3 regions of the Lactococcus kimchii genome follow, and region 3 is predicted to be linked to each of the others. Evidence: predicted binding sites of a transcription regulator. Region 3 holds the regulator's gene; each other region holds the start of a gene.

Region 1 (4,268 bases), 200 kb from region 3:
CAGATACAGCTTCAACAGCTTCATCTTGTCCGACGACCCTTTGATGCAGTGTTTCTGGTAAGTGAAGTAATTTTTCACGTTCACCTTCAACCAATTTGGTAATCGGAATACCTGTCATCCGTCCAACCACTTCGGCGATTTGTTCTTCAGTGACTGATTCTTGAACTAAGGATAAATCATCTGATTTTGCTTTTTCTTCAATGGCCTTGAGGTCTTTTTCAAGCTCTGGAATTTTACCATAACGCAGAGCGGCTGCTTTTTCTAAGTCGCCTTCGTTTTGAGCTTCTTCCAATTCGTGGCGGGCGTGTTCTAATTCATTTCGTTTTTCAGAAATGTTGCCCACTTCTTTTTTCTCAGCTTCCCATTGCGCTTTGAGTTGATTATTTTCTTCTCGAAGTTCAGCAATTTCACCACGTATAATTTCAAGACGTTTCTTAGAAGCATCATCTCGTTCTTTTTTGAGGGCCGCTTCTTCAATTTCTAATTGCATCAAGCGACGATTGGCTTGGTCAAGTTCAGTTGGCAGGGAATTCATTTCTACACGAATGGTTGCACTGGCTTCATCGACCAAATCAATGGCTTTGTCAGGCAGGAAACGGTCGGTGATGTAGCGATTTGACAGGGTTGCTGCTGCAACAAGAGCATTATCATGAATGGTCACTCCATGGTGGATTTCAAAACGTTCTTTTAGACCACGCAAGATTGAAATCGTATCTTCAACAGTAGGTTCAGTAACCAATACCTTTTGGAAACGACGTTCAAGTGCTTTATCTGTTTCCATGTATTTACGATATTCATCCAAGGTCGTTGCCCCAATCAAATGGAGTTCACCACGTGCAAGCATTGGTTTTAAAAGGTTCCCAGCGTCCATTGAACCTTCTGTTTTACCTGCACCAACAATCGTATGAAGTTCATCAATAAAGAGGATAATTTGTCCATCTGATTTTTTCACTTCATTAAGGACGGCTTTGAGTCGTTCTTCAAATTCACCACGATATTTCGCTCCTGCAATCAGAGCACCCATATCAAGTGAAAAGATTGTTTTATCTTTCAGATTTTCAGGAACGTCTTTTCGGACAATCCTTTGTGCCAATCCTTCGACAATGGCTGTTTTACCAACCCCAGGTTCACCAATAAGAACGGGATTATTTTTTGTTTTACGAGAAAGCACGCGAATGACATCACGAATTTCTTCATCACGTCCGATGACAGGATCTTGTTTACCTGATTTAACTTGAGCAACGAGATCTACCCCATATTTTTCAAGTGCTTTGTATGTTTCTTCTGCATTTTGACTGGTCACTTTATCACCTCCACGTAATTCTTCAATCGCAGCTTGCGCTTGCGCTTTTGTCAGTCCATGATTGACTAAATATTTAGTCAATGGATTTTGCTTGAGCTCAAAGAGGGCAAGGAGAATAATCTCCGTTGAGAGGTATTCATCGCCCATTTTTTGCGCAATTTTGTCTGCTTCAGTAAAGACTTGGAACAAATCTGGACTTAGGTTTTGGCCATAAGTAATATTTGAACCTTCTACTGAATTAATTTTGTCAATTTCTTTTTCAATTAAATTTGTAAAGTCATCTAGGTCAATCCCTAAATCTTTATAAAAGTTCGCCCCAAAACTATTAGGTTGAACAAAAATTCGCCATAAATGTGGAACTTCAATCACTTGGTGATGACGAACTTGCGCAATTTGTTGCGCTGAACCAAGTGCTTCTTGCATCGTTGTTGTCATTTTTTCGATGTCCATAAAAACACCTCATTTCGATTTCATAGTTAGTAGCGATTATTATCTTTTTCTCACTACATTCTAATTATAACGCATTGGTCAGTATTGGTCAAACTTTTTAACTCATTTTTTTGACTTATTTTCCGTAAAAAAATTACTGACAGCGTCGTCAGTAATTTTTTTTAATTGTTGTGTTAATTCACTTGATTTTACTACCTCTCCTTCTCAAGCGAGGGTTACAAATACTTTTAGGAGGAGGTATGAGAAATAACTCAGCACTAGCACGCTACCAAATAGACGTGAAACTTTTTTTGTAAATCGTGACAAGAGATAAATCACTCCGACAATCACAATGATTAAGAGTAAGTCTACTGTCATGTTCTCTTGGATTGAGAAGGGGTGAATCGTTGATGATACTCCCATAACCAGTAAGATATTAAAAATATTACTTCCTACGCAATTTCCAAGGACGATATCTTTTTCATTTTTTCTCATTGCTACAATACTCGTCACAAGTTCTGGGAGAGAGGTAGCTACTGCAACAATCGTCAAGCCGATTATTGTCTCACTTAATCCAAAATTTTTGGCAATTTGAACACTATTTTCAACAGAAAGCTGTCCTCCGATATAGAGTCCTACAAGTGATAAAACACTCAAAAGCCACAACATCGGAACACTTCTGATTTTTTCAGTCGTTGTATATTCAGTAACTTGGTTACCGTCTCCATCGGTATCAATATCTCCTTCGATATCAATAGAAATCTTCATTGATTTTTTAGAATCTAGGACGACATAAACCATAAAGGCAACAAAACCACCCAAAAGAAGCAAGCCATCAAGTCGGGAAAGTTGATTGTCCCAAAGAATCATTGCTGCAAATAATGCTTGGACAAAAATCAGCATTGGAATTTCTTTTTTTATGGCTGAATCGTTCACTACCAATGGAAATACGAGAGCAGACAGACCAACAATCAAAGTCATATTCGCATAAGAGCTCCCGACAACTGTGCCAAGTCCTAGTTCATTTGTTCCGCTGAGAGCTGAAAGGATTCCAACCACTAACTCTGGGGCACTCGTCCCAAAGGCAACTACTGTAATTCCTATCACAAAACTTGAAACGCCATAATTTCTCGCAATTTTTGAACTGGAATCAATCAAAATATCCGCACTTTTAATAACAAGTACCAGCCCAATAATCAATAATATAATTTCCATATTTTCTCCTTCTCCCTTCAGACAACAAAAAAAGGGCAGAAGGCTTCCTAAGAAGCCTCCCACCCTAAAGCTAGATCGTCTTGAAGCAATTTCTTGCTCAACCGGGATAATTTATTATTTATAACTATTATACCATATTTTCTCAAAATTTTACCCAAAATTTAGAAAAAATCATTGATTATCTAGTAATCATGGTCAGCTCTTTAGCCTCTTTTATTTTATCCGGCTCATTAATGGACTTTCTTTTCCTTGGAGGATTTGATGAATTTCTTCGGCAAATACACTACGTTTGATGGGTCTGTATTTTTTTAAGGTGTGAAAGATTGGGAATTTTAGGAGAGCTTTCAAAAGTTGGGCAGCAAAATAACTGCTTTTTCGTGTGGGGTCATAGATAATTCCTGGAAAAACACAGATGAATCTTGATTTTAGGCGTTCTTTTCCATAATTTTCTACTCTTTTTTTGGCATCCATGTAATCCTTCATGAAACCAGGGGCAGCATTGGCAGAGATGAAAAGGCATTGGTTCTTTTCCAAAAGTAGGGTGTCAATTATCTTTTTCGCTGGTTGAATACTGTTTTTTTCATAACTTGTACCTTTAGCTTTATCTGGAAGTAAGATTCCTACCGCATCAATAACCCAGTCTGACTTTCTCAAAATTTTTTGCCAATCGCCTGCTTCATTTAGATCTGCGACATGATAATGTACTGAAGGGACTAAATTTTCTTTTGATTTTCCCCCTCTTGAAATACTATGTAATTCATATTCTTTAAAGGAGACGAGTGTTTTAAAAATTCCTTGTCCTACAAGTCCAGTCCCGCCAACAATAGTAATAATCATTTTCTTGCCCTCACTTGTTTTTATTTCTTATCCTATCATATTTTGACAAAGTGTTTAAAATGATTGGACTGAGAAAGAGGGTAAAATAAAAACTAGAGAAAATACTCTAGTTTTTTATTTTACGCCATTTTTTGCCAAAGACTCTAGATAATCTTTTTCATAATCGTAGAGTGGCGTTGGATATTCGCCGTCAAAATAAGAGAGACAGAGCTTGTCGTGCCCGATAGCTTCGATAAGTCCCGCTTGGCTGAGGTAAGTCAGACTGTCTGCTCCGATAATCGTTTTGATTTCATTTGTCGTGTGGCTGGCTGCGATGAGTTCGTCACGGTCTTGAATGTCAATGCCATAAAAGCAAGGATATTTGAGGGCGGGACTGGCGATGGCCACATGAACCTCGGCTGCGCCTGCGTCTTTGAGGAGTTTGACAATGCGACGACTGGTTGTCCCACGCACAATACTATCATCCACCATAATGACACGTTTG
Region 2 (4,268 bases), 890 kb from region 3:
TAAAGGAAAATTTACAGATTGAACTCGGTATTGCACATATCAATCACGGGCAGCGAAAAGTATCAAATTTTGAAGAAGAGAAGCTGAGAGAGCTTGCTAAAGATAAAGAAGTTTCAATTTATGTTGACAAGTTTACAGGAGGGTTTACAGAAAAGAAAGCTCGTGAATTTCGCTATCATTTTTTTGAAAAAATAATGATTGAAAATGGCTACACAGCAATTGTAACAGCTCATCATAAAGGTGACGTTGTTGAGACTGTGCTGATGAGAGAAATCACAGGCAGGCCTTTGAGAAGTTTACAAGGAATTGCTGAACGACAACCATTCGCCAGCGGAGAATTGATTCGACCTTTATTAAGTTTTGACAAATCAGAGTTAGATGCGCCCTATTTTTTTGAAGATCAAACCAATCAAGGAACAGCCTACTTTCGCAACAGGGTACGCAATCAACTCATTCCAGAATTGACTAAAGAAAACCCTCGTTTTTCAGAAGCGATGATGGACTTGACTGATGAGATAAAACAAGCTATGTGTGTTATTTCAGATAAGATTTCAGAGCTTGATATTTTGGGAAAAAAAATAACAACAAAACAATTTCTTAGTCAATCAGAAGCCTTGCAACACTTTATTTTACAAGCTTATTTTGCTCAATTTCCAGAAGTAAAAATAAGCAAGAAAAAGTTTTCTGAGCTGCTCCATATCATCAATCGTTCTCAACAATATCATGAACCGTTCAATAAAGATTTCGATTTCATCAAAACAGATGTACAGTTCTATATTGAAAAAAAGCAAGTAAATTTAGAAAAAGAGCTTATCATCCTCACTGAAAATCCTAGAGATGAAAGTTTTATGGAGATTTACTTACCAGAAAAAGGTGAAATTGAGATTAGAAAACGTCAACCAGGTGATAAAATTTTAATCAATGGACACCACAAAAAACTACGTAAATTTTTTATTGATAACCACATTCCATTGGAAAAAAGGGAAAACTCACTCATTTTTGTAGAAAAAAGACTTTATGCAATTGTTGGAGTGGTATGCTCTGATTTGAGTAAAGCCGCTAAAAATGGTAAAATTAAAAGAATATTATGGGTTAAACCCAGTATAAGAGAGGAAATACACCATGCTTGAAAAGAATCTTGATAAAACAATCGAGAAAGTACTGGTTTCAGAAAAAGAAATTATTGAAAAATCCAAAGAACTTGGAGCAATATTAACTAAAGATTATGAGGGAAAAAATCCCTTAGTATTAGGAATTCTTCGTGGGTCAGTTCCATTTCTAGCAGAGTTGATCAAGCATATTGACTGCCATTTGGAAACAGACTTCATGACTGTGTCAAGTTACCATGGCGGGACAAAATCATCAGGTGAAGTAAAATTGATTTTGGATGTTGATACAGTGGTTAGAGATCGTGATATTCTTATTGTTGAGGATATTATTGATACAGGTCGGACTTTGAAATACCTCAAAGAGTTACTGGAACACCGTGGTGCAAAAGTTAAAATCGTTACACTCCTTGATAAACCAGAAGGAAGAATTGTCGAAATTAAACCAGACTATTCTGGCTTCACAATTCCAAACGAGTTTGTTGTTGGTTTTGGCTTGGACTACGATGAAAACTATCGTAATCTTCCATATGTAGGTGTTTTGAAACCTGAAGTTTACAATAAATAATTTAGCTCAACAAAGTAGACAGAAAGTTTTCTCAGACTAAAGTATGAAAAAATCTTTGACCAATACTTACTATTAGCAATCCACTTAGAAATATGCTATAACTAGGTAATAAGCTGTTATTGAATAATCAGAAAATCTTCTAGCATTAGAATTTGATAAAAATCAATAACAAATAAATAAAAAGATAAGGAAAATATGAATAACAACAAACAACCAAGACAAGGAAATTTTGTAAAAAATATCTTGATGTGGGTGATATTGGCTATTGTTGTTGTTGTCGGTTTCAATTTCTTCTTCAGCAATAATCACTCAAATGTGGATAAAATCAGCTATTCACAGTTGATGACTAAACTTGGCAACGATGATATTGAAACAGTCACAATGCAACCTTCAGATAGCCTGATTACCGTTACAGGTGAGTATAAAAAACCTGTAAAAGTAGATAATGCAGGTAGTTTCCCACTTTTAGGTAACTCAACAACAGAAGTTAAACAGTTTCAAGCTTATATCATTCCAACGGATAGTATTGTTAAAGAAATTCAAAATACTGCTAAAGATAACGATGTAAAAGTTAGCGTTATCCAAGCATCATCTAGTGGAATGTGGGTTCAAATTCTTTCATACATCATCCCAATGCTCCTGTTTGTCGGTGTATTTTGGTTGATGATGGGTGGAATGAATCGCGGCGGTGGCGGCGGTGGAAACCCAATGTCCTTCGGTAAATCTCGTGCTAAACAACAAGATGGTAAAACATCAAAAGTTCGTTTTGCCGATGTTGCAGGTTCTGAAGAAGAAAAACAAGAGCTTGTAGAAGTTGTTGATTTCCTTAAAAATCCGAAAAAATATCACGATTTAGGCGCTCGTATTCCTGCGGGTGTACTTCTTGAAGGCCCTCCAGGTACAGGTAAAACTTTGCTTGCCAAAGCTGTCGCAGGGGAGGCAGGCGTGCCATTCTATAGCATTTCTGGTTCTGACTTTGTCGAAATGTTCGTCGGTGTTGGTGCTTCACGTGTTCGTGATCTTTTTGAAAATGCTAAGAAAACCGCTCCGTCAATCATTTTCATTGATGAAATTGACGCAGTAGGTCGCCAACGTGGTGCTGGTTTAGGTGGTGGTAACGATGAACGTGAACAAACCCTCAACCAATTGCTCGTTGAGATGGATGGTTTCCAAGATAATGAAAACTCAGTAATTGTCATTGCTGCAACCAACCGTTCAGATGTTCTTGACCCAGCACTTTTGCGTCCAGGGCGTTTTGACCGTAAAGTTTTGGTTGGAGCACCAGATGTTAAGGGACGTGAAGCCGTACTAAAAGTCCATGCTAAAAATAAACCTTTGGGAAGTGATGTTGATCTTCATACCGTAGCTACCCAAACCCCAGGTTATGTTGGAGCTGATTTGGAAAATATTTTGAACGAAGCGGCTCTTGTTGCTGCCCGTCAAAATAAAAAAGAAATCAACGCGGCTGACATTGATGAAGGGATGGACCGTGCAATGGCTGGTCCAGCTAAGAAAGACCGCATTCAATCAATGCGCGAACGTGAAATCGTGGCTTACCACGAAGCAGGTCACGCTATCGTTGGACTCGTTCTTGAAAATGGTTCTACTGTCCGTAAAGTTACCGTTGTTCCCCGTGGACGCATCGGTGGTTATATGCTTGCTCTTCCAGATGAAGAAATCATGCAACCAACTAATTTCCATCTCCAAGACCAACTTGCCAGCCTTATGGGTGGACGACTTGGTGAAGAAATTGTCTTTGGTGTAGCTACTCCAGGAGCATCAAACGACATCGAAAAAGCAACACACATTGCTCGTTCAATGGTCACTGAATATGGTATGTCTAAGAAACTTGGTATGGTATCTTATGAAGGAGACCATCAAGTCTTTATTGGTCGCGACTATGGTCAAACCAAGAATTATTCAGAAGCAACTGCTGTGATGATTGATGATGAAGTACGCCGCATTCTCGGTGAAGCTTACGATCGTGCTAAAGAAGCAATTGAAACACACCGTGAGCAACACAAAGCTATTGCAGAGGCATTGCTTAAATACGAAACACTTGATGCGAAACAAATTATGTCACTCTTTAAAACAGGTAAAATGCCTGATGAAGCAGCGGCAGCAGAAGTTCCAGAACCAAAAACATTTGAAGAGTCATTATCTGATGCTAACGACTTCTCAAATATTCATATTTTTGATGATGAACAAAAAGATTCTGAACAAACAGAGAGTGAAACAGCCGAATAAGGCTGTTTTTCTTTATTTATATGAGAAAAAAGTGCTTATTGTCTAGAGTAGATAAATTTTTTGGGAGAATAATCAGTTTATTCTTGACAAAAAATATAATTTTGATATAATTAAATAGTTGTCGATTGAGAGAGATGTTTTCTTTAAACACTATTTTCTAAAAGCTTTGAAAAGAGTAACATAGTTTATTCTTGACAAAAAATAAAAATAGTGTATAATAGAAAAGTACTGTTTGAGACAGCACAACAAACATATGGTCCGTTGGTCAAGGGGTTAAGACACCGCCTTTTCACGGCGGTAACACGGGTTCGAATCCCGTACGGACTATATTTGGAGGATTACCCAAG
Region 3 (4,268 bases):
AAAATCCAAAAGATAAGAAGAAAAAACGCGTCACAGCTGGTAAAATTATCGCTGTTATTGTCGTGCTTTTGATTTTGGTTATCGGTGGTACAGGCTGGTATGGCTATAACTACGTGAAATCAGGCGTTGAACCCTTAGATAAAAATAATCAAACGATGAAAGCCATTGATATTCCAGCAGGCTCCAGTAGCAAGCAGATTGGTGAAATCTTACAGCGCGATGGAATCATCAAAAATGGAATGATTTTCCAGTACTATACAAAATTTAAAAATTACACAGAATTCAAGAGCGGCTATTATAACCTTGCCCCCAATATGAGCTTGTCAACGATTGCCTCAAAATTGGAAAAAGGGGGAACAGAAAAACCAGTTGCTCCGACATTAGGTAAAATTTTGATTCCAGAAGGTTATACTTTGGAGCAAATTTCTAAAGCCATAACAATCAACAGCCAAGAGAAAAAAGCAAAAACACCATTTACAACGGCAGAATTTATGAAAACGGTACAAGACCCAGCTTTCATTGCCAAAATGGCTGCTGCTTATCCTAACCTCTTTGCGAGCTTACCCACAAAAGAATCTGGCGTAAAATACCAGTTAGAAGGCTATCTTTTCCCAGCGACGTATGATTACACCAAATCATCAACGGTTGAGAGCGTCATTGAGAATATGATTGCAGCAATGAATGCCCAATTAACACCTTACTATGATACAATAGCTTCTAAAAATCTTTCTGTAAATGAAGTATTGAGTCTGGCTGCATTAGTTGAAAAAGAAGCCAATAATGATGACGATCGTCGTAATGTATCTGGAACCTTCTTCAATCGTATGAATGCAGGAATGGATTTGGGATCGAATTCAGCTGTTTTATATGCCCAAGGTCAACTTGGTGAAAAAACAACGCTGGAACAAGATGCAACAATTGATACCAATCTTGATTCACCTTACAATCTTTATTTGAATACAGGATTTGGTCCTGGACCGATTGATAGCCCGAGTCTGTCGTCGATTGAAGCAGTGCTCAAGCCAACGGATAATGATTATCTTTACTTTGTTGCCGATGTGACAACAGGAAAAGTTTATTTTGCCCAAACTCTGGATGAGCAAAATGCCAACGTTCAAAAGTATGTTAATGATAAGATTAATAAATAGAAATTTAGATTGATTTTATTACATAAAAAAGTTTAAAAAAAAGGATAAATAAAATGGAAAAAACATTCCCAATGACCAAAGAAGGTCTTGATAAATTAAAAGGCGAACTTGAAAACCTCAAACTCGTAAAACGTCCAGAAGTTATTGACCGCATCAAAGTCGCACGTAGCTACGGTGACCTTTCTGAAAACTCAGAATACGAAGCAGCTAAAGATGAACAAGCTTTCATTGAAGGCCGTATTTCAACAGTTGAAACGATGATTCGCTACGCTGAAATCGTGGATAACGCAAAAATCGCCAAAGACGAAGTTGCGCTCGGTAAAAAAGTGACTTTCATTGAAGAAGGTGAAACGAGCGAAGAATCTTATCAAATCGTTGGTACGGCTGAAGCGGATCCATTCACAGGTAAAATTTCTAACGAATCACCAATTGCTCGTGTTTTGATTGGTAAAAAAGTTGGCGATACTGTAAAAGTTCCTTTGCCTGTCGGTGAAATGACGATTAAAATTGTCAAAGTTGACTAATTTGAAAAAGAATAAAGAAGCCGTTACTGACGGTTTTTTTATTTTACTGACGAAAAAATACGTCAGTAAATTCTCTGCATCAAAAGTACTATCTTTGGTAAAAAAAGACATTTTCGGGTATAATAGTCAGTAATAGTCAAAGTATATTTTTAGAAAAGAAAGGATGAAATGATGCCAGCTCAAAAAAATACATCTGATATTATTGAGGCTTACCTGAGACAGTTGTTGGAAGAAGCACAAGAAATCGAAATCAAACGGGCAGATTTGGCAAATCAATTTGATGTAGTGCCTAGCCAAATCAATTATGTGATTAAGACAAGGTTTACAGCATCAAAAGGTTTTGACGTTGAATCTAAGCGTGGCGGTGGCGGATATATTAAGATTGTGAAGTATCAATATTCAGCGCGCCATGAATTTCTGACCGCTTTGTATCAAAAAATTCCAGCCAATCTCTCAAGCAAGGCGGCTCATGACATCATTCAGCTTCTTTTTGACGAGAAAGTACTGACGGAACGTGAAGGAAATTTACTTTTGTTAGTGATTACTGACGGAATTATTAGCCCCTTTACACGTGCTACAATGATGAAAAGTATCTTAAACAGATTGGATCGTGATGATGAAATTTGAAAAATTAAATTATACCTCAACCATAGAACGAATTTTAGAAAAAGCAACAGAATACGCTTATCAGTACCAATATGGTGCTATTGAGAGCGCCCATCTTTTAGCAGCAATGACCACCGTTTCAGGCTCAATTGCTTACAGCTTGCTTGCTGGAGCAAATGTTGATTCAGCAGATTTATTGATTGATTTGGAAGACTTATCCAGTCATGTCAGCACTGCACGCAAAGATTTGGAATTCTCACCAAGAGCCAAAGAAGTTCTTGAATTAGCAAGAGTTTTAGCCCTCCACAACGAAGCAAAAATTTTGGGAACAGAGCATTTATTATATGCATTGCTTCAAATCGAAGATGGCTTTGCCCTACAATTATTGAAATTACAAAAAATCAATATTGTTTCTCTGCGCAAAGAGCTTGAAAAACGCACTGGTCTGAAGACACCTGAAACGAAAAAGGCAGTCACACCAATGTCCAAGCGTAATCTCTCCAAGCGAGTATCAGCGACAAGTACGACACCAACTTTGGATTCAGTTTCGTCAGATTTGACCGAAGCAGCCCGAGCAGGAAAGCTTGATCCAATGATTGGACGTGAAGCTGAGGTTGATCGTTTGATTCACATTCTCAGTCGCCGAACTAAAAATAATCCTGTTTTGGTTGGTGAACCGGGAGTTGGGAAATCAGCAATTATTGAAGGCTTCGCTCAAAGAATAGTTAAAGGTCAAGTTCCAATCGGTTTGATGAATAGTCGAATCATGGCACTCAATATGGCCACAGTTGTCGCAGGAACCAAATTCCGTGGTGAATTTGAAGATCGTTTGACAGCGATTGTTGAAGAAGTGAGCAGCGATCCCAACGTGATTATCTTTATTGACGAACTTCATACCATCATTGGTGCTGGTGGCGGAATGGATTCTGTCAATGACGCAGCAAATATTTTAAAACCCGCTCTTGCGCGTGGTGATTTCCAAATGGTCGGTGCGACAACCTATCACGAATATCAAAAATATATTGAAAAAGACGAAGCTTTAGAACGTCGCTTGGCAAGAATCAATGTGGATGAACCAAGTGCAGACGAAGCGATTGCTATCTTGCAAGGATTACGTGAAAAATTTGAAGACTATCACCACGTTCTCTTTACTGATGAAGCAATCAAAAGTGCAGTGACGTTAAGCATTCGCTACATGACCAGCCGTCGTCTACCAGATAAAGCAATTGATTTATTAGATGAGGCAGCAGCTTCTGTCAAAATTTCAGTGAAAAATCAAGAAACAAAACGCATCGAACTCGAAGAAGAATTGGAAAAGGCCCAAAAGGACTTATCCGATGCTGTCGTTCAATTGGACATCAAAAAATCGCGAGAAAAAGAAAAAGTAGCCAAGAAACTGGCCGATAAACTTGCTAAATTTTCCGTTCGCTCAGATAAAGCACAAGAAGTGACCGATCAAGCCGTCATTGCTGTTGCTTCCACATTGACAGGTATTCCAATTACCCAAATGACTAAATCAGAAAGTGATCGTTTGATCAATTTGGAAAAAGAATTGCACAAACGTGTCGTCGGGCAAGAAGAAGCAATTTCAGCAGTATCAAGAGCAATTCGACGAGCTCGTTCAGGTGTTTCTGATAACCGTCGTCCAATGGGTTCATTTATGTTTTTAGGCCCTACCGGAGTAGGTAAAACTGAACTTGCAAAAGCACTTGCCGATAGTGTTTTTGGTAGCGAAGATAATATGATTCGGGTCGATATGAGTGAATTTATGGAAAAACATTCCACTTCACGTTTGATTGGAGCACCTCCAGGATATGTCGGTTACGATGAAGGAGGACAGTTAACCGAGCGCGTTCGTAACAAACCCTACTCAGTAGTTCTTCTTGATGAAGTCGAAAAAGCTCACCCCGATGTCTTTAATATTATGTTACAAATTCTTGATGATGGTTTTGTGACGGATACTAAAGGACGCAAAGTTGACTTTAGAAAT

Evidence for each region. The regulator CtsR, encoded in region 3, represses protease genes until heat stress. The targets are predictions, from matches to a motif close to TTGGTCAAAAAAGGTCAAANA.
Region 1: clpB (ATP-dependent chaperone ClpB) is a predicted target of CtsR. The motif match lies at 1,828-1,848, and genes of this name have one in related genera.
Region 2: ftsH (ATP-dependent zinc metalloprotease FtsH) is a predicted target of CtsR. The motif match lies at 1,727-1,747, and genes of this name have one in related genera.

The regions. Positions count from the first base shown of each region.
Region 1 covers NZ_SDAK01000001.1:993,194-997,461, forward strand. The annotation lists gene clpB (ATP-dependent chaperone ClpB) at 1-1,753, opposite strand, end outside; gene EQJ87_RS04995 (calcium/sodium antiporter) at 1,958-2,947, opposite strand; gene EQJ87_RS05000 (NAD-dependent epimerase/dehydratase family protein) at 3,161-3,784, opposite strand; gene purF (amidophosphoribosyltransferase) at 3,899-4,268, opposite strand, start outside.
Region 2 covers NZ_SDAK01000001.1:1,684,609-1,688,876, forward strand. The annotation lists gene tilS (tRNA lysidine(34) synthetase TilS) at 1-1,130, shown strand, start outside; gene hpt (hypoxanthine phosphoribosyltransferase) at 1,123-1,674, shown strand; gene ftsH (ATP-dependent zinc metalloprotease FtsH) at 1,870-3,921, shown strand; tRNA gene EQJ87_RS08375 (tRNA-Glu) at 4,177-4,248, shown strand; tRNA gene EQJ87_RS08380 (tRNA-Ser) at 4,254-4,268, shown strand, end outside.
Region 3 covers NZ_SDAK01000001.1:793,066-797,333, reverse strand. The annotation lists gene mltG (endolytic transglycosylase MltG) at 1-1,148, shown strand, start outside; gene greA (transcription elongation factor GreA) at 1,202-1,672, shown strand; gene EQJ87_RS03890 (CtsR family transcriptional regulator) at 1,844-2,299, shown strand; gene EQJ87_RS03885 (ATP-dependent Clp protease ATP-binding subunit) at 2,289-4,268, shown strand, end outside.